DNA from 2 places in the Exiguobacterium sp. EF_C8 genome. Region 1 is predicted to be linked to the other one. Evidence: a T-box and tRNA genes for the amino acid it is inferred to sense, from the RefSeq annotation. Region 1 holds a T-box; the other holds one or more tRNA genes.
The links. A T-box is a leader RNA that pairs with one kind of tRNA and senses whether it is charged. The one in region 1 lies ahead of argS (arginine--tRNA ligase), so its partner is inferred to be a tRNA-Arg.
Positions count from the first base shown of each region.

Region 2: it encodes a tRNA-Arg, which carries the amino acid that the T-box ahead of argS (arginine--tRNA ligase) is inferred to sense. The anticodon was not compared.

Region 1 is NZ_CM143264.1:2,952,609-2,967,769, forward strand. It holds gene ACY2IG_RS15620 (site-2 protease family protein) at 1-800, shown strand, start outside; gene ACY2IG_RS15625 (MATE family efflux transporter) at 951-2,339, shown strand; gene ACY2IG_RS15630 (3'-5' exonuclease) at 2,448-3,014, shown strand; gene ACY2IG_RS15635 (NADH-dependent flavin oxidoreductase) at 3,062-4,177, opposite strand; gene ACY2IG_RS15640 (MMPL family transporter) at 4,270-6,360, opposite strand; gene ACY2IG_RS15645 (hypothetical protein) at 6,430-7,224, opposite strand; gene ACY2IG_RS15650 (YycC family protein) at 7,340-7,513, shown strand; gene ACY2IG_RS15655 (site-2 protease family protein) at 7,561-8,043, opposite strand; gene pulA (type I pullulanase) at 8,228-10,234, opposite strand; gene ACY2IG_RS15665 (YajQ family cyclic di-GMP-binding protein) at 10,346-10,840, shown strand; gene ACY2IG_RS15670 (metallophosphoesterase family protein) at 10,921-11,514, shown strand; gene ACY2IG_RS15675 (hypothetical protein) at 11,577-12,182, opposite strand; gene argS (arginine--tRNA ligase) at 12,213-13,895, opposite strand; T-box leader at 13,955-14,174, opposite strand; gene ACY2IG_RS15685 (GGDEF domain-containing protein) at 14,304-15,161, shown strand, end outside.
Region 2 is NZ_CM143264.1:124,465-139,625, forward strand. It holds gene cysK (cysteine synthase A) at 1-544, shown strand, start outside; gene ACY2IG_RS00685 (anthranilate synthase component I family protein) at 632-2,017, shown strand; gene ACY2IG_RS00690 (anthranilate synthase component II) at 2,014-2,595, shown strand; gene ACY2IG_RS00695 (aminotransferase class IV) at 2,579-3,418, shown strand; gene folP (dihydropteroate synthase) at 3,415-4,200, shown strand; gene folB (dihydroneopterin aldolase) at 4,203-4,574, shown strand; gene folK (2-amino-4-hydroxy-6-hydroxymethyldihydropteridine diphosphokinase) at 4,571-5,086, shown strand; gene dusB (tRNA dihydrouridine synthase DusB) at 5,086-6,078, shown strand; gene lysS (lysine--tRNA ligase) at 6,240-7,721, shown strand; rRNA gene ACY2IG_RS00725 (16S ribosomal RNA) at 8,104-9,665, shown strand; rRNA gene ACY2IG_RS00730 (23S ribosomal RNA) at 9,833-12,746, shown strand; rRNA gene rrf (5S ribosomal RNA) at 12,850-12,965, shown strand; tRNA gene ACY2IG_RS00740 (tRNA-Val) at 12,975-13,050, shown strand; tRNA gene ACY2IG_RS00745 (tRNA-Thr) at 13,065-13,140, shown strand; tRNA gene ACY2IG_RS00750 (tRNA-Leu) at 13,203-13,289, shown strand; tRNA gene ACY2IG_RS00755 (tRNA-Arg) at 13,328-13,401, shown strand; tRNA gene ACY2IG_RS00760 (tRNA-Pro) at 13,406-13,482, shown strand; tRNA gene ACY2IG_RS00765 (tRNA-Ala) at 13,505-13,580, shown strand; rRNA gene ACY2IG_RS00770 (16S ribosomal RNA) at 13,705-15,161, shown strand, end outside.

The DNA of each region.
Region 1 (15,161 bases):
GCATCAAGGATACATTTCGAACGCCAAAACAAGAAGCGATTCTCGCGTACGGTGGACCACTCGCTGGTCTCGTATCCCTGATTCCGCTTGCGATCGGATATGCTGTGACGGGAAATGACTTCTGGCTCGTCATCTTCCACCTCGGGGCTCTATTGAATCTCTTCAACCTACTTCCCGTCAGTCCGCTTGACGGCGGACGGATTCTTGCGGGACTTCCGATCATCGTCTGGGTCGCGGGACTTGCTGCCTTGATTGCCTACGGTATCACCCACTTTAGTCTGATTTTGCTCTTGATTGCCTTTTTAGGCGGTAGTGCCGTTTGGAAAAGGTATAAGTTCGCGAAACAATATGAGGCGAACCGGTCGACCTTAATGTTGTACCGTGCCGCACGTGAACGCGTTTTACGGGCAAAGGCAGAACAAGAACGTGCAGACGCTGAAGTTGCACTTGCTCCAGAACTAGAAGGTGAGGAAGAACAAACAATCGAGAGTACCTACGATCCGATCGCTTGGTCGCTTCGTCTCGATTTACAAGACTTGCGACAAGCGAGTCCGGAAGAGGCACGTCAGGAAGCAGATGATCTGTTACGGTATCAATATGATGCCGCCAACGATTACGATGCCTTATTGCGACGGATCGATCAGCGGATTGAACCACTTCGTCTTGCTGAAGAGTCTGTTCAGTATCATCAGATGCCGAAAAAACAACAAACGATCACGCTCCTCGCTTATTTGGCGCTCGGTGCTATTTTATTCATTGCTTTCGAATATTCGAAAGGTTACCTGCCTACACCATCTTAAATCGAGATCCATCGGATGCGCTTCATGGCGCATCCTTTTTTCATAGAACGAACACATTGACTAGAGTGATTTCTTGCATCTCGTTAAAGAAGCGACTACTCTGAGTAAAACCCTACTTACCACTTGTCTAAAATAGGAGGTCCTCCTTCCATGAATAAAAACACTGCCCGTTTGGGTGAAGCACCTGTTAATCAGCTTTTACTTAGTCTCTCTTTACCAGCGATGGTCGGGATGCTCGTCACGGCACTCTACAATATCGTCGATACGATTTTCGTCGCTCAAGGAATCGGTACGGCTGCCGTGGCCGCCGTCGGAATCGCTTTCCCCGTCCAGCTCGTATTAATGGCAATCGCCAACTCGATCGGGATCGGTGGTGCTGCAATTGCGTCACAACGACTCGGTCAAAAACAAACAGATGGTGCCAGTCGTGCTTATGCCAACGTCTTGATGGCTGTTTTCTTCATCAGTATGCTCGCTATCATCAGTGCTTTCATCTTCGTCGAACCGTTGCTACGTCTCTTTGGAGCGACGGATGAGATCATGCCGTACAGTATCGCTTTCTTACGTGTCCTCTTGATCGGATCTCCTTTCTTCATGTTGACGATGGCGTCGAGTGCGATGCTCCGCGCAGAAGGACGCGCGAACTATCAGATGCGCGTCATGCTGACGACGGTTGCGATCAATATCGTCCTGACACCGCTGTTCATCTTTGGTCTTGATTGGGGCATCCAAGGTGCTGCACTCGGGACAGTCGTTGCGCAAATCGTTGGTGCTGTACTTGTTTTTCGATTCTTCTTTACGAAACGCCGACAAACTGGCTTGACGCTCAATCGGAGTGCTTTTAAACCTGATTTCCGATTAACGTTCCGGATGATGCAAATTGGATCATCGTCGTTCATCATGCAAGTCTCTCAATCCGTTCTATTCATCACCGTCAATCATATGCTCGTCCGGTACGGGGGTACGACAGAACTGGCAACGTTTGCGGTCATCAATAAGTTCATGGCGCTCGTCGGTATGCCGATCATGGGGATCGTGCAAGGGATGCAACCGATTGTCGGGTATAATTTCGGATCCCGGCAGTTTAGCCGGATGTCGCTTGCCATCAAGTTGGCAATCCGCTACGGCTTATCGTTATCGATCAGCTTGTGGTTACTCATTCAACTGTTCCCTCGTTTTTGGGTCGGCTTGTTCACAGAAGAAGCGACACTTCTACAGGAAGGCTCGAGTGCGATGCGTATCTTATTCGCCTTATCGTTCGTCTACGGAATTCAAATGATTGTCAACGGAATGTACCAATCGCTTGCAAAAGCAAAAGTCGCTTTATTCTTGTCCTTGTCACGCCAAACGTTATACACGATTCCACTCGTCTTGATATTGCCAGTGTTCTTCGGTGTCAATGGTGTCTGGTTCGCTTTTCCGATCGCTGATGCAATGGCTGTTTTGACGGCCCTTGTTTTCGCCTATAAAGATCGCGTTCTGTTATTTAAACCGGAAGAGTACGTCGCAGAGGAACAAAAAGTCGCTACCGCGAAGTGAATGGAATGGATCTAAGATCGTCTGCTTTGCAGATGGTCTTTTTTGATGGACTTCCAGAATACGAACATGTATTCTGTTACTAGTGAATGACAGAAAGGAGCCTGCTGGATGTATACATTAGCAATTGACTTTGAAACGGCAAACCGAAATAGCCGAAGCATTTGTGCGTTTGGTTGGTCCGTTCTCTCGAACGGTCGTGTCACGGAGAGTAAACAGGTCTTAATCAATCCAGAAGAAAATTTCGATGCTGGAAACATTCGGGTCCACGGAATTCGTCCGAGCGATGTCTTTGATGCGCCGACGTTACCTGAAGCAATGGAAGCCCATGGCTTATACGATTTGATTGCAGGCGCTCAACTGATCGTTGCTCACAATGCATCATTTGATATGGGGGCACTCCAAAAAGCGATTCAAAAATACGATATGTACCAGATGCCCGCTTTCACCTACGGCTGCACGGTCAAATTATCCCGCAAATTGTATCCTTGGTTGCCGAACCATCGATTGAATACGATGGCAGAGTTTCTCAACGTCTCTTTCCAGCACCATGATGCGAAAGAAGATGCCTACGTCTGTGCGTTACTCTTAAACGATATGTTGGAACGAACGAACCTACAGGATCCGGTCACTTTGCATACGTTCTGCGGCGTTCGGATGGGACAGGTTGCCTACTAAACAAAAAAACACTCCCGACTGATGTCAGGAGTGTTTTTTTCATGGTGTTATTTGCTCGTTTGTTTGATTGGGAACCAGCCTGGGCGACTTGTGATGCCTGCCCATAATGCATCTGGAACGACGAGTTCTGCTTGTGCTTCTGGATCAAGTTCTGTCCGGATTGACGCAAGGTCACCCGCTTCGACTTTCTCAACCCATTTCGGTTCCATGATCAGTTCACGACCAAGAGCGATCATTGGAACGACAGCCAAACTTTGTTCGACTTCGTCCGCTGTGTGAAGCGATCCGACACCGATGATAGGTACTTGTTCACCAACACGTTCTTGAACGAGTGTAATAGGTGATGTCGTTTCATTTTCATCACGAATTGAACCTGCGAAGAAGTCCATCACGGAAACGTGCAAGTAATCGAGGTCTTTTTTCGCCAGCTCATCGACGAGGCGCATCGTATCATCGAGTGTGATTCCTGGATTTTCAATTTCTTCTGGAGAGAAACGGTATCCGACGATGAACGAAGGATTTTGTTTAGCGACAGCTTCGACTGCATCCACGACAGCTAATGGGAAGGCGAGACGTTTTTCTAAGCTACCGCCCCATTTATCTTCACGACGATTTGAGTGTGGTGAGAAGAACTGTTGGATCAAGTACGTGTTTGCACCGTGAATCTCAACACCATCAAATCCAGCTTCCATCGCACGGCGTGTCGCTTGACCGAATGCTTCGATGATTGCTTCGACTTCTTCTGCCTCTAACGCACGTGGTGTCATCGCACCTTCACGCACGGGTGCAATAGCACTTGCACTGACCGTTTGCCCACCGACGAGTTCTGGTGGTGCCATACGACCAGCGTGGAAGATTTGTAAGATCGCTTTTGCGCCTTTATCTTGAATCGTTTTCGCGAGTCGCTTCAGACTCGGCACGAGATCGTCACGATGCGCACCAAACTCATTCGGGAATCCTTGACCGTCTGCTGTGACGTTCGCACATGCTGTAATGACAGCGCTGACGCCACCTGAACGTTCTGCGTAGTACGCGAGTTCCGCATCCGATACTTCGCCGTTCTCTTGTGCCGCATAGTTCGTCATCGGTGCCATCAAGACGCGGTTTTTCAGCGTCACACCGTTTGGTAGTGTAAATGGTTCAAACATTGCTTGAGTTGCCATGAGTGAAGTGCCTCCTCTAATTTCTTGAATTGAATATCGACAGTATACGCTCGTCTTCCTCTGAATAGCTACTGATGTGCTTACGCGATGTGTCACTTGCGGATCGCTTTACGACGCCCTCCCGGCCACCACCAGTTCCAGTGACCAAATAGCTTCATCAGTGCGGGGACAAGGAGCATCCGGACAATCGTAGCATCAATAAAAATTGCAAGCGCGATACCGACGCCAAGTTGTTTGATCGGACTAACACCTGTAAAGGCAAACGCACCAGTGACGACGATCATGATCAAGGCAGCGGACGTAATGATTTTACTCGTCTTCGCCAGTCCCATCTCGGTCGCATGATCGTTATCGCCCGTCTCGTCATAATATTCTTCCATTCGCGAGACGAGGAACACTTCATAATCCATCGATAAGCCGAAGACGAGTGAGAAGATGAAGACCGGTGTTAGAATGCCGATCGTCTCCTGCGGAAGAACTGCGCCGGACTCGAACAAGACGACGAGTAATCCAAACGTTGCTCCTAAACTGAGCAAATTCATCAGAATCGCTTTGATTGGAATCAAGATGGATCGGAACGCGATTAGCAGAATGATGAATGTCGCCAAGACGACGACACCGATAGCCAGTGGGAGTTTCGATTCAATGGCATCATAAATTTCCTGATTAAAGGCTGCTGGTCCCCCGACAAGGTAACCGTCCGCCTGCACCTTCCGTACCCAGTCTTGCGAAGTAGCATCGCCGGGATTTCCTTTTAAATTGACGTTGATCCGTGCTTGATCGTTCTCTGATAGAAACGGCTTCAGTGCATCGCGCCCAGCCGAAACAGCGAGTAACTGCTCGAGCGGAACCTGTTGCTGTTCCGCGATCGTTGCGGCGGACACGACGGAACGCACTTCTGAATCTGATTCGAGTCGAATCGTCACATCTTCGATTTTTTCTCGTCCCACCTCTGAGGAAGCATCCGCAGACAAGATGAGAACGGCGTCCGTTCCATCGTTCCCGAATGTTTTTTCCCACGACTCAAAGGCCAGACGCGACGGATAGGATTCCGGCAGGGCAGTTGCTTGCGGAATGTTCAACGTCAAGTCACGTAACGGAAATAAACAAGGTAAAAGAAGTAATAAAGATAGAATCGTCACTGTGACAGGGCGCTTCATGACGAAACGTGCGAGGCGGCGCCAACGATCTTCTCCACGACCTGCTTGTTGCCGGAAAAGTCGTCCTTTTTCTAGTACCTTCCCGAAAACGATTAATAGTGCCGGTAGTAATGTCAACGCACTGACAACCGCCCCGAGTACCGAAACGAGTGTCCCGATTGCGACAGCGCGGAAGACATCAACATCAATCAACAACAATCCGGCAAGTCCGACGAATACACAGATTCCGGAAAATAAAATCGAGCGTCCTGCCGTCTCGACCGAACGAATCGCTGCCGACCGAATCCCTTGTCCGTCCTGCCGTTCTTCACGGAACCGATTAACGTATAACAACGAAAAATCAATGCCGAGTGCCAGCGAAATCATTGCGACCGCATTCAAGACGAAGATCGATAACTCTTGTTGTCCGGCAACGAAATAAAGAACACCGGCACCAAAAACAAAAGTGACGAGTCCCATGATCAAGGGTAAGATGGCGGCAACGGGTGTACCGAAAACGAGTAGTAAGACGATCAATGCTGCCGGAATTCCGATTAACTCAGCTCGGATAAGGTCATTTTTGGACGCTGTATTCAAATCATCAACGACGACCGGTTCACCCGTTAGCCGAATCGTCCCGGTACCATCCAGTTGACGTGTGACCGCTGTTGCCCATTTCGCATCAAGTGTTGGTACACCGACTGTCACGTATCCCTTATCGTCCCGCATCGCTCGCTGATTTTCGACGGGACCAATGACGTTCCCGACTCCTTTGATGTCACGGAAGCGCTCGACATGTTGTACCATCATTTGTCGTAGATTCTCTTGATTCTCAAATAGGACGATGATCGTATGTGGATCCTGCCCAAAATCTTGAGCGAGCACCGTTTCGACACGTTGAAAATCACCGTCACGTGTAAATCCATTTCCTTCTAGACGATCGGGTAATTGATATGCAAAATAACCAAGCACGACGAGTAGAAGCCCCCAAACGACCAACACTCCTCGAAAATACGCACTAATCAGATGACCAAGCCGTTCCATGATGCGTCTCCTTCCTGTATAAACGTACAAAAAACATCCTTCTTGCTGAAAAGCGAAAAGGATGTTTCATTACGTCTTTTGAAAAATTTGAACCCATGTGTTGCCGAATGTAGTCGATGTCGACACGATCGCAAGACGCCGCGCCTCTTCATCGAGTAACACACTTTTGAGTAAAACGGAGGAGTAGCATCCCTCGAACTTATATTTCAGCTGACTCTTCTCATACAAGTAAAACCGAGAGGAATCGGTGATCGAAAACAATTGGTGCCGGTGGTCAACGAGTGAATACTCCGCGTAATCCGAAAAAGGAATGACCGATTCCTGATTCGTCGCGGCATCCCAAATCACATACCGTTCTTGTAGATCATCATAGGAGATGATCGTCGTAGGTGCGATGAATCGCTCGAACGTCAAACGTGTATCATATCCTCGCTCAACTAAGCGTCCGAACAGCGGCACCTCTTCATAGTTTGAGTACCGCCAGTCCCCTGTTTGAACGTTCACACAGACGACGTCCGTTTCTGCCGTGTATAGGAAGATTTCATCATCTTGCCACAAGAATAAATTACTGAACCATGCTTCGGAGAAAGCAGCGGGTCGCTTAATGTAATTTAAATGCCCTTGCTCTAAATCCAATAAACCAAAATAAGCTGACTCTTCAAATACGATGAACAATCGTCCACCGCCTGGCTCAATGTACCAGGAGAATGGAACATACGCACATGCTGTTTCCCACAGTGGTCTTAAATCCGCATCACATTTCATAAATCCGTGGCGATCTCGAAAAAGAAGCAAATCCTCCCCGATGCGATCAAACAGTGAGACGGATTCATGGAGTAACAGCTCTGCAGCAGGTTTATACATATGCATCACTTCCTACTTCATACGGTATCAACCTTCTCAGTTTCTCGCTACTATTGATGCGCTTGGCTTGCACCTCCTGTTATACTAACTTCATGGAAAAAGGAGGACGAACACGATGAAACCTTTACAATTATCCGCAGAGACAGCTGTCGAACTTGCGAAACGTCTGAACGTACCACTTGAACAACTAATGCATATGCCACGCCATATCTTGATTCAAAAGCTCGTCGAACTCGAGCAGGAACAAGCGAACACGGAACCTGATTCGTCTAGCGAATCGGAATCTTGAGTAAGTAGCCTCTTTTCCAACGGTGGAAGGAGGCTTTATTTTTTACCTTAGGATTGCGGATGGTATTCTGATTTACCGTACCGGAAGACATTAATGATCGCTTTCCCATCACTCGGATAACCGTTCGGATGATCGATCGGGAAGAGGGAGAAAAAGACGAAATAAAACGAAAAATACGCGAATTGATAGGTAAAGATCGACGCCTCGAACACACCGGCATAAATCAGACCATTGATGGCTAAGATACTCACCACGTTTGCAATCGATCCACCGGCATAAACCAGAATGTTAGCGAATTTCGTCTCTTTACGTAGTGCCTCATATTGACACCAGCCATCCCAAAAATAGACGCGATTCAAACGAATCGGACCAACACGAAGCAACGACTTTCCTGAACCGATATTGATCTCCATGTTTCCGCCGAATAATCGGGCAAAAAAGTAATGTCCCATCTCATGAATCAATGTCACGATAGGCAATAGTAAAAAGAACGACAAAAAGAATTTCCATAAATCACCGAAACCGAACATACAACGTACATCCTTTCACGTCAAAACAACATTTAAAATACTACATATGAATTGTTCCCGAAAGATGTATGTTCAAACAATCTTTCAATGATTTTCGTAAGTCAATTGTATGACAGGCTGACATCGGACTGTCATCCGCACACAAAAGAAGGACGAAGCCATTTAGTGCTTCATCCTTCTCCATTTAATCGGTTTTCTTTCGACGCTTGTTCGCTGCGTACAACAATCCGATGATCGTCAGTGCTGCACCACCTGCTACCGCGTATTTCTTGTAATCTGCTTTTCGTTCCGCAATAACCGTAGTCGTCAATGCTGGAACGACTAACTGTTTTTCTTCGTGCAACCGTGGTGCGTGTAATTTAACGGCACCCGACTCAACCAACACCTCGAATTCACCATTTGGCAATTCAATCGTGATATCTTTTTCCGTCGCATTGTGATAGACACGCTGCCGTTCGACGTATCCTTCATATGTTCGCTTCAGTTCAAAGGCAATGACACCTTCCTCTTCTTCAAGGAAACGAAGATGTTTTTTAATCATCGCCGCGTTTGCGAGACGGAACATCGGATACTGACGACGAAGGGCAATCAATCCTTTGACGTACTCGACTGCTGGACGCTCTGTTTCTGCCCGTTCATAGTCGAGACGATTCACGACCTCTCCGGCATTGAAGCTGTCACGAATACCGTCTTTCGTCCGGAAGAACTCTTGTCCGGCATGGAGGAAAGGAATCCCTTGTCCCGTCAAAATGATCGCATTCGCAAGCATTTGCCGTTTCCGACGAAGCTCTTCCGTGTCTTCTGGACGAGACACCGTCAATTTATCCCAAATCGTCAAATCATCATGAGCCTCGACGTACGAGACGACTTGATTGGGCTCATCGGCAAACCCTTGCGAAGAGACGTTACCAGCGATTCCCCGTTTGACTTCACTCGTCCGGTCAAATGCACCACTGATGAAACCACGGTCTTCTGGCGTTTGGACGTCGCCTTTGACCCCGTCCCGTAAACCGTTGTTGAAATGAGCGATTCCTGGCATCTTCGGTGCGTTGAAATAGTTCGCTTTTTCTTCCGGATCAAGTGGCGTATCGAGATCCCAGCCTTCACCGATGATCAGAATCGATGGATCAATCCGGTCAAGTGCATGGCGCACTTGATTCATCGTCTCAACATCATGAAGTCCCATTAAGTCGAAGCGGAACCCATCGAGATGGTATTCTTTCGCCCAGTACGTCACACAATCAAGAATGAACTTTCGCATCATCAGACGTTCAGATGCAGTATCATTTCCACAGAAACTACCGTTTGAGAGACTCCCATCCGCCTCTTGACGATAAAAGTATCCAGGAACGAACTGACCAAGCGGAACCGTCGCCGCATCATACGTATGATTGAAGACGACGTCCATGATGACACGGATCCCGCGATCATGTAACGCCTGCACCAATTGTTTTAATTCAAGGATCCGCGTTCGTGGATCATCCGGATTCGAGGAGTACGAACCTTCCGGCGCAAAGTAGTTCACCGGATCATAACCCCAGTTATAGTTATCCGGGTCGTTCGGCGCTGTCTCATTGACCGAGCCAAAATCATAGATCGGTAGTAACTGGACATGTGTCACACCGAGGTCTGCCAAATAATCAAGCCCTGTCAATCCACCATTTGGTGTCCGTGTCCCTGCTTCCGTCAGTCCAGCGAACGTACCACGTGCAACGACACCACTGGCCGGATGACTCGTTGCATCGCGTACGTGTAATTCATAGACAACTGCGTCTTGCGAAGAATGGAACAATGGACGTTCTTCAATCCATCGTTCTGGTGTCACACTGGTCGGGTCAATTAATGCGCCGCGCTTTCCGTTCGTTCCGACGGCTTTCGCATACGGATCGACCGCCTCGACCTTTTGTCCGTTGATGCTCGCTTGAAACGTATAGAAATAACCTTCATATGTCGCTCGATCGAGTTCAACGACGTACGTTCCCCGTTCGTCTGCCACCATCTCGACCTCTTCGACTTTTCGTGCGCGTAGTGTCTTGTAGAGACGAATCACGACACGTTCTGCTGTCGGCGCCCACAAGCGCAAGTGAATCGCTGTCTCTGAGAAGGTCGCTCCTAAATCATTTCCACTATAGGCAAATCGCTCATCCAGTTCTTGCGGTGTGAGCGTCAACATGTCTGCTGTTTGTTTCAAAGCTAAGCACCCCTTTCATTTCATGGTTTTTATTATAACAAAATTTCAAAGCAGTGGACGCTTCCGGTATTCCTCTCTAAAATAGAGAGTGGAATGAAAGGGGAGATTGAAATGGCAGCAAAAGATAATTCATTTGATATCGTGTCACAAATCAACATCGAGGAAGTCAAGAACGCGGTCCAAATCGCACTGAAGGAAATCACGAACCGCTTCGACTTCAAAGGTTCAAAAAGCGACATGAAGCTCGAAAAAGAGGATTTGATTCTAATCTCAGATGACGATTTCAAACTCGATCAAGTCAAAGATGTCTTAACAGCAAAATTGATCAAGCGAGAAGTCCCAACTAAAAACCTGCAGTACGAAAAAGTCGAGCAGGCTGCCGGGAATACAGTCCGACAACGTGTCATCCTGAAAAGTGGAATCGACCGTGACGACGCGAAAAAGATCAACAATGCCGTCAAGGAATCGAAATTAAAAGTGAAGACACAGATCCAAGATGACCAAATCCGCGTCACAGGTAAATCACGTGACGACTTACAACAAGTCATGCAGATCGTTCGTGAGCTTCCATTATCAGTCGATGTTCAATTCATTAACTTCCGTTAATCGATTGATCTGAACGCTCATATTCAAAAGATAGGCATAACGCATTTTCGGGTATCTCCTTAACAAAGGAGTGGTCGATCATGCGTTATGCCCTTTTTGCGGATCTTCACAGTTCAGTAGCCGACACAGCGGCTGTCCTAGCTGACATACGACAGCTCGCTCCCGATGCGCATTTGTTTTGTCTCGGTGATGTTCATGAATGCCATGTCGGTAAAAAGCGAGCGAAGCGCTATTCTTTCGAATCGCTCTCCCTCGTCGTGACGCTTGATGATGATTTTTTAAACCTAATTGATTTTAAGACGTTACTGGGTAATCAAGAAGAGCGCATCCTGTCGCTCGTTCCACCGCAACTATCTCCTGTCATCGATGCGTTACGCGACTGCCCTCGAAAACAACACATCGAGGGTGCATTGTTGATTCATGGAGATCAATTGAATTGGTCCCGTGATTTTTTGCCTGATCTGTCACAGCAACGTGAACCAGTACTCTTTTTTGGTCATAGTCATATCAGAGGTTTGTTTCGAAATGGTATTGCTCTGTCGAGCCCATTGTATCAATCTTTATCCATTAATGGAGGACGATATGCCATCAATCTAGGTCCTGTCGTGTTCGAACGAGAATGGTGTCTTTACGATTCAGTGCAACAATCGATCGTATTCTATCAGGCGAAGTAAGAGGATACGACAAAAGCCGTCGGGCACAGGGCTCGACGGCTTTTGTTCATGCATCTTATTGATCAGAGATAACGGACAAGCGATGCCTTGACGATATCCACTTGTGTGAAGTTCGTCTCTTCCGCGAATGCTTCGATGACTTGACGGACATCCCCTTGACGACGAACGAAGCTCGTCGGAACTGGTGTTGTACCGACAAGTTGCTCATGCAAACTCGTCAATCGATGATCATCGATGATCGTCGTCATCAAATCAAGGAACAGAAGAACATGCAGACGGTTCAAATAATCCCATGGTTTATCTTCCGAACGGAATTCATTACGAGCGAGCCATTTTTTTAATCCGATCGCATCGATTTGACTCAACGTCTCTGTCGTGCGTGCCGACTTCCAAAGCGTCAACAGTTCGCCGAGTTTTTTTCGTGTCTGTTTCTTACGCATGAAGAATTCAAAATTGTCTTTCGTGCGCAACGCGTCTCCTTCGATCGGAGCAATCAAATCAGCTTCCGGCGCCGTCACGAAATCGTGAACGAAATCGACAGACTCTCCCGGTAACCAAGCAGCGACTTTCCCGTGAAAATCAGCCATGAAGGCGACGGTTTCTGCCAAAGGCTCCTGCTTCATCTGTGAAGCAGCTTGCTGTAATCGGTCTTTCGTCTCAGTCTTCATAATCTACCTCTTCTTATTCGTGGATTGGTCTTACATTTCTTCCGGAGCGCCGACACCAAGTAAACGAAGACCTTCTGTCAAGACGATCGTGACAGACTTGACGAGTGCAAGACGCGATTGTTTTGCTGCGTCATCTTCGAGAACACGGACGTGTCCGTAGTATTTATTAAAGCTTTGTGCAAGATCTAAGACGTAACGGCTGATGATTGACGGCTCGCGACGTGTGAATGCACGATCGATGACCGTCGAGAATTGGTTCAGCATCGAGACGACACCCCATGCATGATCATCGGCACTACCAGCGAATGGTGTGCCATCATAGCTACCTTTACGGAGCAATGAGTGCGCACGAGCATTCGTATACTGGACATACGGTCCTGTTTCACCTTCGAATTTCAACATCTGCTCAAGATCGAACTCGATATTATTCATCCGTTCATTTTTCAAATCATGGAAGATGACGGCGCCGACACCTACTTGACGAGCTGTGGCTTCGGCATTCGCTAAGTTCGGATTTTTTTCCGCGATGTTTTGCTTCGCGACGTCGATTGCTTCTTGTAGTACTTCTTCAAGCAAGACGATCCGACCTTTACGCGTCGACATTTTCTTTCCGTCTTTCATAATCAAACCGAACGGTACATGGTGCATTCCGTCGACGTTCTCAAATCCAAGTTTCTTCAGGACTGCGAACAATTGCTTAAAGTGAAGCGCTTGTTCACCGCCAACGACGTAGAACGCTTGCTCAAAACGGTACGTTTCGAGACGATAGACAGCAGCTGCTAAGTCACGTGTCGCATAAAGCGTTGCGCCATCTTTCTTTTTAATCAAGGCAGGTGGCATACCTTCTGCTTCGAGGTCAACGACCATTGCCCCTTCTGATTCGACGAGGAGATCTTTTTCTTCGAGCAAATCGATGACGTGTTGCATCTTATCGTTGTAGAAGGCTTCTCCGTTCAAACTATCGAATTTAACACCGAGCATCTCATAGACACGGTTGAACTCGACGAGTGAGACTTCACGGAACCACGTCCAAAGCGTCGTTGCCTGCTCATCACCTTGTTCGAGTTTTTTGAACCAGAGACGTCCTTCGTCCTCAAGCGTCGGATTTGTTTCCGCTTCTTCGTGGAACCGGACGTATAATTTCAACAATTCCTTGATTGGTTCTGCACGGACCGCTTCTTCCTCACCCCACATCGTGTAAGCCACCATCAATTTCCCGAACTGTGTTCCCCAGTCCCCTAAGTGGTTGACACCGACGACGTCGTACCCTTTTTTACGTGAGATTTGGTTGAGCGCATTTCCGATTACTGTTGAACGTAAGTGACCCATCGAGAAAGGTTTTGCGATGTTTGGTGATGAAAAATCAGTGACGATCGTTTTTCCATTCGCTTCACTTGATCCGAACGCCTCTTGCTCCGTCAGGACTTGGTTGACGATTTCTTGCGAGACGACTTCCCGGTTCAAGAAGACGTTAATGTAAGGACCAACAGCTTGAACGTTTGAGAACAACGGCGCATCAATTTTTTCTGCGAGCTCCGAAGCAATCATGTTCGGTGCTTTACGGAATGCTTTCGCGAGCATGAAACATGGGAATGCCAGATCTCCATGATCTTCATGTTTCGGTTGCTCGATCAGTTGTTCGATTTGTTCAACCGATAAGGCACCTTCCATGACTTGATGTAATACTTCTGCGTATTGCGTTTTATAACTCATCTTTATTTCCTCCTGCTTCACTGATTTTTGGCAATAAAAAACGCCCCTTGCGCCACGCGCAAAGAGACGGAATGACCGCGGTACCACTCTTCTTGGTGTCATTTTTGACACCCACCTTGTTCGGGGATAACGGGGTTCCCCCGGCTACGCCTTTTCCTTCAGGAATCGGGTAGCGTCTCAGAAGTGCGCTTCACGACCGGTTCGTCCTCAGGCTTCCACCATTCCCTGATTCGCTAGTTGACGAAAATCAACCGTTACTCTCTTCATCATCGACTGTATTCGATATCTTTCACATTATACGCAATTCTTTCTTTTCTCTCAACCTTATTTTTTTGGTAAATGGCTTATCAAAATTTCCACAATTCGGGTATAGGAATAAAAGATACTTCTCAGGGGGAGGGATGTTTCATGCGCTACTACCAACAGGTAGCCCGGACGAGCTGGATCGTTTTCAGTCTCGTCGCCTTGACATTATTAGTGATTGGCATCGTTCATCCACCTACCTTCCATCCTTCCATCTCCATCGTCAATACTCTTTATTTGTTTGGGCTCGTTCTCCTGTTTCAGTTCGATAATGTCCGTCGTGGCGGCATTTATTATACATTCCAAGAAGGAATCATCTTATTTTTATTCCTCAATTACGGTTTGACGTACGCTTTGATTTTAAGCCAAGTCGGTATTCTCGTCTTTCAATTCATGTCTCACCGAAAAGCGATTCGCTGGAAACGTTTCGCCTATCTCTACCCGATCAACGCCTTGTTTGATTTAGTCTACATCTCGCTTCCGGTATTTGCGTATGAAGCGCTCGGTGGACCGATCGGCTCAAACTTTACGTATACGAAAGCCCTGCTTCCCTTCATCGGCTTTTTGATCACTGTCTTCCTTGTCTCTTACTTCCAATGTCTGTTCGTCAATCGCTTCCTCTACTTGAAATACGATTGGCGACGTCTCGTGAAGTTGCAGTCCCTCGTTTATGGAATCAGCATGTTAAGTGCTCTACTTGGAATCTGGTTCTACGATGAAAGTCCGCTTGTCGCGGCTACAGTATCCGCCTTGATTCTCTTCTTGTTCAAACGTCTGTTGCAAGAACGTGGTGACTTCCTTGAAGCAAACGATAATGCCAAACGATTTGATGATGCGAAGGAACACTTGTTGATTTCCCGCTTCGAGCGCGAGACGATCGATTCGTTACTCCTCGATTTACCACATCTGTTGCCGTTTTCTGAAGGTTGGATCTCAATTCAACAACAGCGGAAACAAGTCATC
Region 2 (15,161 bases), 270 kb from region 1:
AGAGCACGGTTACTTCATGCCGCAACAATTCAATAACGGTGCCAATCCAGTCGTTCATGAAAAAACGACAGGTCCTGAAATCGTCGAAGCGTTCGAAGGCATGCAACTCGATGCGTTCATCGCGGGAATCGGAACCGGTGGAACGATCACGGGTGCTGGTAAAGTGTTGCGCGATGCTTTCCAAGGCATTGAAATCATTGCTGTTGAACCAACGGATTCACCGGTCTTATCAGGTGGTAAACCGGGGCCGCATAAACTGCAAGGTATCGGTGCTGGATTCGTACCGTCGATTCTCGATACAGATATTTATGATGGTGTCGAGCAAATCACGACGGAAGAAGCATTTGATCACGCACGCCGAGCAGCGAAGACGAACGGTGTCTTAGGCGGTATCTCGTCAGGTGCTGCGATTGCAGCGGCACTCAAGACGGCAAAACGTCTCGGTAAAGGAAAAAATGTTCTCGCGATCATTCCTTCGAATGGTGAGCGGTACTTAAGTACACCGCTGTATCAAGTCGAGGAAGAAGCAGATCAATCGAAGTAATCCATCATACGTACACGGAAGTCATTCGGCTTCCGTGTACTTTTTTGCGTATAATGAGAGCAGAATAGTGTGAAGTGGGGGACGCGTATGCGACAGACGAAATATAAAGCAATACCATGGACGAAAGAACAATTCTACAATCGGTATGTCGAACAGACGATTGGAACAACAGGACACGTCTGGCTCGAAAGCGGTCGAATCGGACGGTATACGATGGCGGCGACTCGTCCTGTCGGATACGTCCGGACAAAGGACGGGATGACGACGATTGAGACAGATGGAAAAGTCGAGACATCGACGGCAAACCCGTTTGATCTACTCGAACGACTCCGCGTCGAACGTGAATCCATCCGACCGGATGGAATGCCACCATTCTTTGGTGGATTTGCCGGATACGTCAGTTATGATGCTGTCCGTTATTTAGAAAAGCTACCGGAGCAAGCGATGGATGATCTACAAACACCTGATCTATCGTTCTACTGGTACGATGAAGTTGCCGTGTTTGATGAGGAAACGAAGCAATTGTTCATTGCCGTGACGCGAGACACAGCAGAGGAAGCAACACAGATTCTTGAAGAAGAAGTCGCGCGTTGGTGCGTCAAGACAAATAGACCGCAGTTTACAACAACCGGTTCATCCGGCGAGCGAGAACGAGCTTTCGGACAGGAAGCGTTCATGACAGCGGCACACCGGATTAAATCGTATATTGAGGATGGTGACGTCTTCCAAGTCAATTTGTCCGTTCGTCAACAAGAGCCGCTAGGGACGACAGCGGAACATTTGTATGATGTATTACGACAAGTCAATCCTTCTCCATACATGGGTTACTTCGCAGATGAGGATTTAACACTCGTGTCCGCCTCACCCGAGTTGCTCGTCGAAAAAATCGGCGATGCGTTAGCCACACGCCCGATTGCGGGAACACGACCACGCGGGAAGGATGAAGCAGAAGATTTACGACTTGCGAAAACCTTACTCGATAATGAAAAAGAACGGGCGGAGCATGTGATGCTTGTTGATTTAGAGCGCAATGATTTAGGGCGCGTTAGTCGTTATGGTACGGTCCATGTCGATGAGCTGATGGTGATCGAGAAATACTCCCACGTGCAACATATCGTCTCAAATGTCAGAGGCGAAGTGGCTCCGGAACACTCCGGGAGTCAAGTGCTCGCCGCAATGTTCCCAGGTGGGACGATCACCGGCGCGCCAAAAATCCGGACGATGGAAATCATTGAAGAACTGGAACCGGTCCGGCGTGGCATCTACACTGGATCGCTTGGCTTCATCAGTTGGGCGGATGATGTCATTTTCAACATCTTGATTCGGACACTCGTTGCAAAAGATGGGATGGCATATGTCCAAGCAGGTGCTGGAGTCGTCACGGACTCGGACGCAGCACATGAATACGAAGAGTCACTTAGTAAAGCCAAAGCGTTATGGGTGACAAAAGAAACGGCGGAGGGAACGCAATGATTGTATTGATTGATAACTATGATTCCTTTACGTATAACTTAGTCCAGTATTTCGGCGAACTTGGACAAGACATCCGGGTATTTCGCAACGACGCGATTACGCTTGCAGAAATCGAAGCGTTGCAACCTGATCATCTCGTCATCTCGCCGGGTCCCTGTACACCGAATGAAGCGGGGATCAGTTTAGAGGCGATTGCTTACTTTGCGGGGAAGGTACCGATCCTAGGAGTTTGCTTGGGTCATCAAGCGATTGGACAAGTATTCGGTGGTAAAGTCGTCCGAGCGAAGGAATTGATGCACGGAAAAGTTTCGCCACTTACGCATGATGGACAAGGGATCTTTGAACGGATCCCACAAGCGACACCGGTGACGCGTTACCATTCACTTGTCGTTGAACGTAAGACATTCCCGGAAGTACTCGAAGTGACAGCGGAAGCCGGCGGAGAGATCATGGCACTCCGTCACCGGACGTTACCGATTTTAGGTGTCCAGTTCCACCCGGAAGCGATTTTGACACGAGACGGTAAACAGATGTTAAAAAATTTCTTGGAGTTGACGCATTATGTATCTCTGGCATGACGGAATCATCAAACGAGAAGAAGAGATAAGAATCTCCCCACTTGATCATGGATTCGTCTATGGGATGGGTATATTCGAGACGTTTCGGACGTATAACGGACATCCGTTTTTGTTCGATGATCATATCGAACGTTTGCGGATGAGTTGTGTCGCACTCGGGATACAGTTAGCGTATGACCGGGAAGCCTTACGGCAAGCAATCCAAGATTTATATGAAGCATATGAGGCGAACGATCTCTATATCCGGTTGAATGTTTCGGCTGGTCCGCGTGAGATTGGGTTATCAATTGACCCTTACGATACGCCAACCGTGTTGATCTATGCGAAACCAATCGCTCCACGAAAACGGGCGGAACGTGCACTCGAAACGATTCGTTTGCCGCGCAGTACGCCGGAAACGACATATCGCTTAAAGTCACATCATTACATGAACAATCTAGTCGCGAAACGTCAATTGTTCAATCCAGAAGCAGAAGGGCTGTTCTTGACGAAGGAAGGTCATGTCTGTGAAGGCATTACGTCAAATATCTTTTGGCGTTACGGAAGTACATGGTATACGTCGCCCCTTGAGACCGGTGCATTGAACGGGATTACCCGTCAGTTCCTCATGCAACATTTACCGGTCGAAGAACGTCTGGCATATTTACCACAGCTCGAAGAGTCAGATGAGATCATCTATACGAATTCCGTTCAGGAAGCGGTCGCCATTTCGTCACTTGACGGACGCCCTTTCCCCGGAATCAACGGAACAGCATATGCGGAGATTATGAAACTCTTCGATCAATCTGTCGAACATGTAACAACAAGGAGGGAACAACCATGACTTACATCATGGGTATTTTGAACGTGACACCGGACTCTTTTTCGGACGGTGGACAATATGTTGATATCGAGCAAGCGATGCGGCAAGCGCGTCAGCTTGTCGCGGATGGAGCAGATGCGATCGATATCGGTGGAGAATCGACACGACCGGGTGCGGCGTTCGTGTCAGTTGAAGAAGAACTCGCTCGTGTCTTACCGATCATTAAGCGCATCAAACGAGAGCTGAACGTCCTCGTGTCGATCGATACGTATAAACCGGTCGTCGCAGAAGCTGCTATTCAAGCAGGAGCGGACATCATCAATGACGTCTGGGGTTCGAAGTGGGGCGATCGTTCGATGGTCAAGGTCGCTGCGCAGTATGAAGTACCAATCATTTTAATGCATAACCGGGAAACGGCGCATGGGACAGATATGCTTGCGGAAGTCCGGGCTGACCTTGAGGAATCAATCCGGTTAGCGAAACAGGCAGGCGTGGCGGAAGAGCACATTTGGCTCGACCCAGGCATTGGATTCATGAAAACGCAGGAAGAGAACTTGTACTTGATGCGTTACCTGTCCATCGTCACGGACTTCGGGTATCCGGTTTTACTTGGAACGTCCCGTAAATCGATGATTGGTCTCGCGCTTGGATTGCCAACGGAAGAACGACTTGAAGGAACGATTGCTACGGTTTGCTACGGGATTCAACAAGGATGTGACTGGGTGCGTGTGCATGACGTCAAAGAAGTCAAACGGGCAGCGCAGATGATGGACATCATGTTAGCTGCGACGAAAGGGGAATGACGGTGGATCGAATTCATGTAACAGGAATGCGGTTTTATGGGTATCACGGTGTATTTGCAGAAGAGACGAAACTCGGTCAACGCTTCAATGTCGACTTATCGATCGGACTTGCATTGGCAGAAGCCGGTCGGACGGATGATTTGACGAAAAGTGTCAATTACGCTGAATTGTATGAAGCGACAAAACGTGTCGTCGAAGGAGAACCGCTCCAACTCGTCGAAGCCTTGGCGGATCGTATTGCAAAAGAAGTCTTTGCGTTAGACGGGCGGATTGAAGAAGCATCGATCAAAGTTATCAAACCGGATCCGCCGATTGCTGGTCATTATGAACATGTGGCAGTCGAGATCAATCGACTCCGGGGGGACTATGCATGAAGGAAGCTTACATTGCACTCGGTTCAAACATTGGTGATAAAGCGGCTCACTTAAGAGCAGCGATCGCTCGCCTGAGAGCCTTATCGTCTGTTCATGATGTAAAGGTCTCTTCCATTTATGAGACTGTACCTGTCGGGTATCTCGATCAGGATTTATTTTATAATATGGTCGTCCGGATTCAAACGACGGACGAGGCAGATGTCTTACTTGAGCGACTGCAGGAAATCGAACAGCTAGAAGGACGCGAGCGTCTGTTCAAAAATGGACCGCGGACGCTTGATTTAGATATTTTGTTATATGGGGGAGAACGTATTGACCTTGAAGGATTAACCGTTCCGCATCCGCGGATGCAAGAGCGGGCATTCGTCCTCGCGCCATTACGGGAACTAGCAGCAACATGCGTCATACCTGGTCTTGGGCAAAGTGTCGAGCAATTGTACCAGCAGTTACCAGAGACAGAACGAAACGGTGTGCGACGCTTAGGTGGTCTTTTAGAAGCGGAGGAACAATAATGGAATTTAACATTGGTGATGTCAAATTGAAGAATCAAGTCATCTTGGCACCGATGGCAGGCGTCTGTAATCCCGCGTTTCGGTTGATCGCAAAAGAATTCGGCGCGGGACTCGTCTGTGCGGAGATGGTCAGCGATAAAGGGATCTTGTACGAGAACGAACGGACGCTACAGATGCTGTACGTGGATGAGCGGGAAAAACCGCTGAGTCTTCAAATCTATGGTGGTTCAAAGGAGACACTCGTTCAAGCAGCGCGATATGTCGAAGCGAACACGAATGCCGACATCATTGATATCAATATGGGGTGTCCGGTCCCGAAAGTCACGAAAAGTGATGCTGGAGCGAAATGGTTGCTTGATCCGGATAAGGTCTATGAGATGGTCCATGCGGTGACACAAGCGATCGATAAACCGGTGACGGTCAAAATGCGGACCGGCTGGGACAGTCATCACATCTATTGTGTCGATAATGTCAAAGCGGCAGAAGCAGGTGGCGCGAAGGCTGTTGCCATTCACGGACGGACACGTTCACAAAAATATGAAGGTGTCGCAGACTGGAACATCATCGGTGAAGCAAAAAAAGCGGTTAATATTCCAATCATCGGAAACGGGGATGTTCAAACCCCACAAGATGCTAAACGAATGATTGATGAGATTGGTGTCGACGGTGTCATGATCGGACGGGCCGCTCTCGGAAACCCATGGATGTTGTATCAGACAATCCAGTATCTCGAATCAGGAACGCTTCCGGCAGAACCGACGGCGCGCGAGAAGATTGATATTTGTCTCTTGCACGCTACACGACTGGTCGCGCTAAAAGGAGAAGAACTCGCCGTGCGCGAAATGCGGACACATGTCGCCTGGTACTTGAAAGGAATGAAGGGGAACGGTCGCATTCGCAATGCGTTATTTAACATCGACACGCATACGGGACTCGTTGAACTGTTACAGCAGTACTTGCAGACACTCGAAGAAGACGTAGCGTATGCCTAACAGGTAAAGTATAGTCGGACAGAGTCGTTTTGTGGTACGCTAGTTGCATTGAAGATGAGCGTATCGGTTTTCTAAAGGGCTGTCGGTCATTCCGGCAGCTTTTTATTCGAGAGAATCGTCGTGAACCATTATTAAAAGGAGTGAAGACAGTGAGTCAGGATATGGAAATGAACGATCAAATGCAGGTGCGTCTCAGTAAGATGAACGCCATGCGTGAACAAGGTCTCGATCCATTCGGCGCACGTTTTGAACGTTCGACGGATACTGCGAGCATTCGTGCATCATTTGGTGAACATACAAAAGAAGAATTGGCTGAACTGAAACCGGAAGTTGCCATCGCAGGTCGTGTCATGACGACACGTCGTAAAGGGAAGGTTGGCTTTACGAATGTTCAGGATGTACAAGGTCAAATTCAGTTGTATGTTCGTAAAGATGACGTCGGTGAAGAGGCGTATGAGATCTATAAGACATGTGACTTAGGTGACATCGTCGGGATCCAAGGATACGTGTTCAAGACGAATGTTGGTGAACTCTCTGTTCACGTCACAGCATTTACGTTATTGACAAAAGCGTTACGTCCGCTTCCGGATAAATATCATGGATTAAAGGATATCGAGCAACGTTACCGTCAGCGCTATCTCGACCTTATTACGAACCAAGAATCACGTGAGACATTCATCGCGCGGAGTAAAGTCATTCGTGGAATCCGTCAATATCTTGATAACCTCGGATACTTGGAAGTCGAAACACCAATGTTGCATACGATCGCGGGTGGAGCATCGGCGCGTCCGTTCATCACGCATCATAATGCACTCGACATGACGCTTTACATGCGGATTGCGATTGAGCTTCATTTGAAACGTTTGATCGTCGGTGGACTTGAGAAAGTCTACGAAATCGGTCGTGTATTCCGTAATGAAGGAATCTCAACACGTCATAACCCAGAGTTTACGATGATCGAACTCTATGAAGCGTATGCGGATTATAAAGACATCATGAACTTAACAGAGAATCTGATTGCTCACGTCGCACAAGAAGTACTCGGTACGACACAAGTCACTTACGGAGAAGACGTCATCGATTTATCTGTCGGTTGGAAACGAGCGCACATGGTAGATCTCGTTAAAGAAGCAACAGGTGTCGACTTCTTCGAACAGATTTCGAACGAACGTGCCCTTGAACTCGCGCATGAACACGGTGTTGAAGTCCAGTCGCACATGACGACGGGACATATCTTGAATGAGTTCTTCGAACAAAAAGTAGAAGAAACACTCGTTCAACCAACATTCGTCTATGGTCATCCTGTTGAAGTATCACCACTTGCGAAGAAAAATCCAGAAGATCCACGCTTTACGGATCGCTTTGAATTATTCATCGTCCGTCGTGAGCATGCGAATGCCTTCACGGAATTGAACGATCCAATCGATCAACGTGAACGTTTCGAAGCACAACTCGTCGAAAAAGAAGCAGGAAACGACGAAGCACATGAAATGGATACAGACTTCATTGAAGCACTCGAGTACGGTATGCCGCCAACGGGTGGTCTTGGAATCGGGATCGATCGTCTCGTCATGTTGTTGACGAATGCGCCATCGATTCGTGATGTATTACTCTTCCCAACGATGCGTCACCAACAAAATTAATGAGTAGAGCTCTGTTCTTTCTATACTGTATAGAAGGAACGGAGCGTTCTTTTTGGAATCAACACAGGAATAAACAAGTCAAAAAACGGGTAAACAAAAGTTTTTAAATGTTTTTCTAATAAAATGCTTGTACGATTCAAAAAGCCATGGTATATTACTTCTTGTGCCGCGAATGGTCGTGACACACAAAAATAAATATCAAAAAAAGTTGTTGACAATCGGGTTGATAACTTGTTAAGATATTAAAGTCGCTGAAAACGACACGACGAACTTTGAAAACTGAACGATGAGGCAAAAATCGTATTCTACGGAATACAAACATGAATGAAGCGCAAGCTTCGTCAATCGTGACTTCGGTCACAACAACGAGCAAGTCAAACACTTCATGGAGAGTTTGATCCTGGCTCAGGACGAACGCTGGCGGCGTGCCTAATACATGCAAGTCGAGCGCAGGAAGCTGACGGAACTCTTCGGAGGGAAGGCAGTGGAATGAGCGGCGGACGGGTGAGTAACACGTAAGGAACCTGCCTCAAGGATTGGGATAACTCCGAGAAATCGGAGCTAATACCGGATAGTTCAACGGACCGCATGGTCCGCTGATGAAAGGCGCTCCGGCGTCACCTTGAGATGGCCTTGCGGTGCATTAGCTAGTTGGTGGGGTAACGGCCCACCAAGGCGACGATGCATAGCCGACCTGAGAGGGTGATCGGCCACACTGGGACTGAGACACGGCCCAGACTCCTACGGGAGGCAGCAGTAGGGAATCTTCCACAATGGACGAAAGTCTGATGGAGCAACGCCGCGTGAGTGATGAAGGTTTTCGGATCGTAAAACTCTGTTGTAAGGGAAGAACACGTACGAGAGGGAATGCTCGTACCTTGACGGTACCTTACGAGAAAGCCACGGCTAACTACGTGCCAGCAGCCGCGGTAATACGTAGGTGGCAAGCGTTGTCCGGAATTATTGGGCGTAAAGCGCGCGCAGGCGGCCTTTTAAGTCTGATGTGAAAGCCCCCGGCTCAACCGGGGAGGGCCATTGGAAACTGGAAGGCTTGAGTACAGAAGAGAAGAGTGGAATTCCACGTGTAGCGGTGAAATGCGTAGAGATGTGGAGGAACACCAGTGGCGAAGGCGACTCTTTGGTCTGTAACTGACGCTGAGGCGCGAAAGCGTGGGGAGCAAACAGGATTAGATACCCTGGTAGTCCACGCCGTAAACGATGAGTGCTAGGTGTTGGGGGGTTTCCGCCCCTCAGTGCTGAAGCTAACGCATTAAGCACTCCGCCTGGGGAGTACGGCCGCAAGGCTGAAACTCAAAGGAATTGACGGGGACCCGCACAAGCGGTGGAGCATGTGGTTTAATTCGAAGCAACGCGAAGAACCTTACCAACTCTTGACATCCCATTGACCGCTTGAGAGATCAAGTTTTCCCTTCGGGGACAATGGTGACAGGTGGTGCATGGTTGTCGTCAGCTCGTGTCGTGAGATGTTGGGTTAAGTCCCGCAACGAGCGCAACCCCTATCCTTAGTTGCCAGCATTGAGTTGGGCACTCTAGGGAGACTGCCGGTGACAAACCGGAGGAAGGTGGGGATGACGTCAAATCATCATGCCCCTTATGAGTTGGGCTACACACGTGCTACAATGGACGGTACAAAGGGCAGCGAGACCGCGAGGTGGAGCCAATCCCATAAAGCCGTTCCCAGTTCGGATTGCAGGCTGCAACTCGCCTGCATGAAGTCGGAATCGCTAGTAATCGCAGGTCAGCATACTGCGGTGAATACGTTCCCGGGTCTTGTACACACCGCCCGTCACACCACGAGAGTTTGCAACACCCGAAGCCGGTGAGGTAACCGCAAGGAGCCAGCCGTCGAAGGTGGGGTAGATGATTGGGGTGAAGTCGTAACAAGGTAGCCGTATCGGAAGGTGCGGCTGGATCACCTCCTTTCTAAGGAAAACGTCCCTTACGGGACATGCCCATCGTTCAGTTTTGAGAGCTCGTCTCTCAGTCTCGCAAGAGACACTCGCACCTTGAAAACTGAAGACATCAACAAGACATCAAACTTTTAATTAACCATGTCATTTAAGACGTGTGTTCTTAGAATACCAACGCTAGATCAAGGTATGAAGGGCGTACGGTGGATGCCTTGGCACTAGGAGCCGATGAAGGACGCGACGAACAGCGATATGCTTCGGGGAGCAGTAAGTATGCTTTGATCCGAAGATTTCCGAATGGGGGAACCCACCATCTGTAATGGGATGGGACATGTTACGTGAATACATAGCGTAGCGTGAGGCAGACCCGGGGAACTGAAACATCTAAGTACCCGGAGGAAGAGAAAGCAAATGCGATTCCCTGAGTAGCGGCGAGCGAAACGGGAACAGCCCAAACCGGAGAGCATGCTCTTCGGGGTTGTAGGACACTCTATACGGAGTCAAAAAGGAAGACAGTAGGTGAAGGACCTGGAAAGGTCGGCCGAAGAAGGTGACAGCCCTGTAGCTGAAACTGTTTTCCCTCCAGAGTGGATCCTGAGTACGGCGGGACACGTGAAACCCCGTCGGAATCCGGGAGGACCATCTCCCAAGGCTAAATACTCCCTAGTGACCGATAGTGAACCAGTACCGTGAGGGAAAGGTGAAAAGCACCCCGGAAGGGGAGTGAAATAGATCCTGAAACCGTATGCCTACAAGTAGTCAGAGCCCGTTAACGGGTGATGGCGTGCCTTTTGTAGAATGAACCGGCGAGTTACGATAACGCGCGAGGTTAAGCCGATGAGGCGGAGCCGTAGCGAAAGCGAGTCTGAACAGGGCGTTCAGTGCGTTGTCGTAGACCCGAAACCAGGTGATCTACCCATGTCCAGGATGAAGGTCAGGTAACACTGACTGGAGGTCCGAACCCACGCACGTTGAAAAGTGCGGGGATGAGGTGTGGGTAGCGGTGAAATGCCAATCGAACCTGGAGATAGCTGGTTCTCCCCGAAATAGCTTTAGGGCTAGCCTCGAGGTTGAGAGTTCTGGAGGTAGAGCACTGATTGGACTAGGGGCCCCCACAGGGTTACCGAATTCAGTTAAACTCCGAATGCCAGCAACTTATACTCGGGAGTCAGACTGCGAGTGATAAGATCCGTAGTCAAGAGGGAAACAGCCCAGACCGCCAGCTAAGGTCCCCAAGTGTATGTTAAGTGGAAAAGGATGTGGCGCTGCCTAGACAGCTAGGATGTTGGCTTAGAAGCAGCCACCATTCAAAGAGTGCGTAATAGCTCACTAGTCGAGTGGCGCCGCGCCGAAAATGTAACGGGGCTAAACATACCACCGAAGCTGCGGATTCCGTAAGGAATGGTAGGGGAGCGTTCCAAACCGCTGTGAAGCTGTACCGGAAGGAGCAGTGGAGCGTTTGGAAGTGAGAATGCCGGTGTGAGTAGCGAAAAGAGGGGTGAGAATCCCCTCCGTCGAAAGCCCAAGGTTTCCTGAGGAAGGCTCGTCCGCTCAGGGTTAGTCTGGACCTAAGCCGAGGCCGAAAGGCGTAGGCGATGGATAACAGGTTGATATTCCTGTACCGCCGATCCACCGTTTGAACAATGGGGGGACGCAGGAGGATAGTGACGCATGCGGATGGAAGTGCATGTGCAAGTTTCAAGACCGTCTGATTGGCAAATCCGTCAGGCATCACAGTCAAGGAACGATGCGGAGTCCCGTAGGGACGTAGGTCACGATTTCACACTGCCAAGAAAAGCCTCTAGTGAGGGGGAAGGCGCCAGTACCGTAAACCGACACAGGTAGGCGAGATGAGAATTCTAAGACGCGCGGGATAACTCTCGTTAAGGAACTCGGCAAAATGGTCCCGTAACTTCGGGAGAAGGGACGCTCTACACATGTAGAGCCGCAGTGAATAGGCCCAAACGACTGTTTAGCAAAAACACAGGTCTCTGCTAAATCGCAAGATGACGTATAGGGGCTGACGCCTGCCCGGTGCTGGAAGGTTAAGGGGATGGGTTAGCGCAAGCGAAGCTTTGAACCGAAGCCCCAGTAAACGGCGGCCGTAACTATAACGGTCCTAAGGTAGCGAAATTCCTTGTCGGGTAAGTTCCGACCCGCACGAAAGGCGTAACGATTTGGGCACTGTCTCAACGAGAGACCCGGTGAAATCATAGTACCTGTGAAGATGCAGGTTACCCGCGACAGGACGGAAAGACCCCATGGAGCTTTACTACAGCCTGATATTGAGGCTTTGTGCATGATGTACAGGATAGGCGGGAGACGTCGAGCCCGGAGCGCCAGCTTCGGAGGAGTCACCCTTGGGATACCGCCCTTCATGCATAGAGTCTCTAACTCGCAGCCGTGATCCGGCTGGAGGACCGTGTCAGGCGGGTAGTTTGACTGGGGCGGTCGCCTCCTAAACAGTAACGGAGGCGCCCAAAGGTTCCCTCAGAATGGTTGGAAATCATTCGTAGAGCGCAAAGGCAGAAGGGAGCTTGACTGCGAGACCTACAAGTCGAGCAGGGACGAAAGTCGGGCTTAGTGATCCGGTGGTTCCGCATGGAAGGGCCATCGCTCAACGGATAAAAGCTACCCTGGGGATAACAGGCTGATCTCCCCCAAGAGTCCACATCGACGGGGAGGTTTGGCACCTCGATGTCGGCTCATCGCATCCTGGGGCTGGAGTAGGTCCCAAGGGTTGGGCTGTTCGCCCATTAAAGCGGTACGCGAGCTGGGTTCAGAACGTCGTGAGACAGTTCGGTCCCTATCCGTCGTGGGCGCAGGAAATTTGAGGAGAGCTGTCCTTAGTACGAGAGGACCGGGATGGACGCACCGCTGGTGTACCAGTTGTTCCGCCAGGAGCATCGCTGGGTAGCTACGTGCGGACGGGATAAATGCTGAAAGCATCTAAGCATGAAGCCCCCTCCAAGATGAGATTTCCCTTTGAGTAATCAAGAAAGACCCCTCAGAGACGATGAGGTAGATAGGTCACGGGTGGAAGCATGGCGACATGTGGAGCTGAGTGATACTAATCGGTCGAGGCCTTGTTCTAGCAGATGCATTGTTGATGACTTCAGTTTTGAGGGCGCGAGCCTTTCAAAAAAAAATGAAAAAAGTCTTGACGTTATGTGAACATAATGTTAAGATAATAAATGTCTGGTGGCGATAGCCAAGTGGTCACACCCGTTCCCATGCCGAACACGGAAGTTAAGCACTTGAACGCCGAAAGTAGTTGGGGGCTTCCCCCTGTGAGGATAGGACGCTGCCAGGCGATACATATGGAGGATTAGCTCAGCTGGGAGAGCACCTGCCTTACAAGCAGGGGGTCGGCGGTTCGATCCCGTCATCCTCCACCATTTTTATTACACTTGCCGGTGTAGCTCAGCTGGTAGAGCAACTGACTTGTAATCAGTAGGTCGCGGGTTCGACTCCTGTTGCCGGCACCATTTTCATCTTCAATGATCACCAGAATTCAATTATGAATGAAGGTTCTACCTTTTATATCCCTGCCGGGGTGGCGGAACTGGTAGACGCACAGGACTTAAAATCCTGCGGGGGTTTCCCCGTGCCGGTTCGATTCCGGCCCTCGGTACCATTTTCATTTTGATGTTTGCTGTTTGATCCTTATATTCCGCACCCTTAGCTCAGCTGGATAGAGTACTTGACTACGAATCAAGGGGTCGGGAGTTCGAATCTCTCAGGGTGCATTTTCGGGAAGTAGCTCAGCTTGGTAGAGCACTTGGTTTGGGACCAAGGGGTCGCAGGTTCGAATCCTGTCTTCCCGACCATCTTCAATTTCATCCCTTTAATGGGGCCTTAGCTCAGCTGGGAGAGCGCCTGCCTTGCACGCAGGAGGTCAGCGGTTCGATCCCGCTAGGCTCCACCATTTTTATGACGAACTTTGAAAACTGAACGATGAGGCAAAAATCGTATTCTACGGAATACAAAAACGAATGAAGCGCAAGCTTCGTCAATCGTGACTTCGGTCACACAACGAGCAAGTCAAACACTTCATGGAGAGTTTGATCCTGGCTCAGGACGAACGCTGGCGGCGTGCCTAATACATGCAAGTCGAGCGCAGGAAGCTGACGGAACTCTTCGGAGGGAAGGCAGTGGAATGAGCGGCGGACGGGTGAGTAACACGTAAGGAACCTGCCTCAAGGATTGGGATAACTCCGAGAAATCGGAGCTAATACCGGATAGTTCAACGGACCGCATGGTCCGCTGATGAAAGGCGCTCCGGCGTCACCTTGAGATGGCCTTGCGGTGCATTAGCTAGTTGGTGGGGTAACGGCCCACCAAGGCGACGATGCATAGCCGACCTGAGAGGGTGATCGGCCACACTGGGACTGAGACACGGCCCAGACTCCTACGGGAGGCAGCAGTAGGGAATCTTCCACAATGGACGAAAGTCTGATGGAGCAACGCCGCGTGAGTGATGAAGGTTTTCGGATCGTAAAACTCTGTTGTAAGGGAAGAACACGTACGAGAGGGAATGCTCGTACCTTGACGGTACCTTACGAGAAAGCCACGGCTAACTACGTGCCAGCAGCCGCGGTAATACGTAGGTGGCAAGCGTTGTCCGGAATTATTGGGCGTAAAGCGCGCGCAGGCGGCCTTTTAAGTCTGATGTGAAAGCCCCCGGCTCAACCGGGGAGGGCCATTGGAAACTGGAAGGCTTGAGTACAGAAGAGAAGAGTGGAATTCCACGTGTAGCGGTGAAATGCGTAGAGATGTGGAGGAACACCAGTGGCGAAGGCGACTCTTTGGTCTGTAACTGACGCTGAGGCGCGAAAGCGTGGGGAGCAAACAGGATTAGATACCCTGGTAGTCCACGCCGTAAACGATGAGTGCTAGGTGTTGGGGGGTTTCCGCCCCTCAGTGCTGAAGCTAACGCATTAAGCACTCCGCCTGGGGAGTACGGCCGCAAGGCTGAAACTCAAAGGAATTGACGGGGACCCGCACAAGCGGTGGAGCATGTGGTTTAATTCGAAGCAACGCGAAGAACCTTACCAACTCTTGACATCCCATTGACCGCTTGAGAGATCAAGTTTTCCCTTCGGGGACAATGGTGACAGGTGGTGCATGGTTGTCGTCAGCTCGTGTCGTGAGATGTTGGGTTAAGTCCCGCAACGAGCGCAACCCCTATCCTTAGTTGCCAGCATTCAGTTGGGCACTCTAGGGAGACTGCCGGTGACAAACCGGAGGAAGGTGGGGATGACGTCAAATCATCATGCCCCTTATGAGTTGGGCTACACACGTGCTACAATGGACGGTACAAAGGGCAGCGAGACCGCGAGGTGGAGCCAATCCCATAAAGCCGTTCCCAGTTCGGATTGCAGGCTGCAACTCGCCTGCATGAAGTCGGAATCGCTAGTAATCGCAGGTCAGCATACTGCGGTGAATACGTTCCCGGGTCTTGTACACACCGCCCGTCACACCACGAGAGTTTGCAACACCCGAAGCC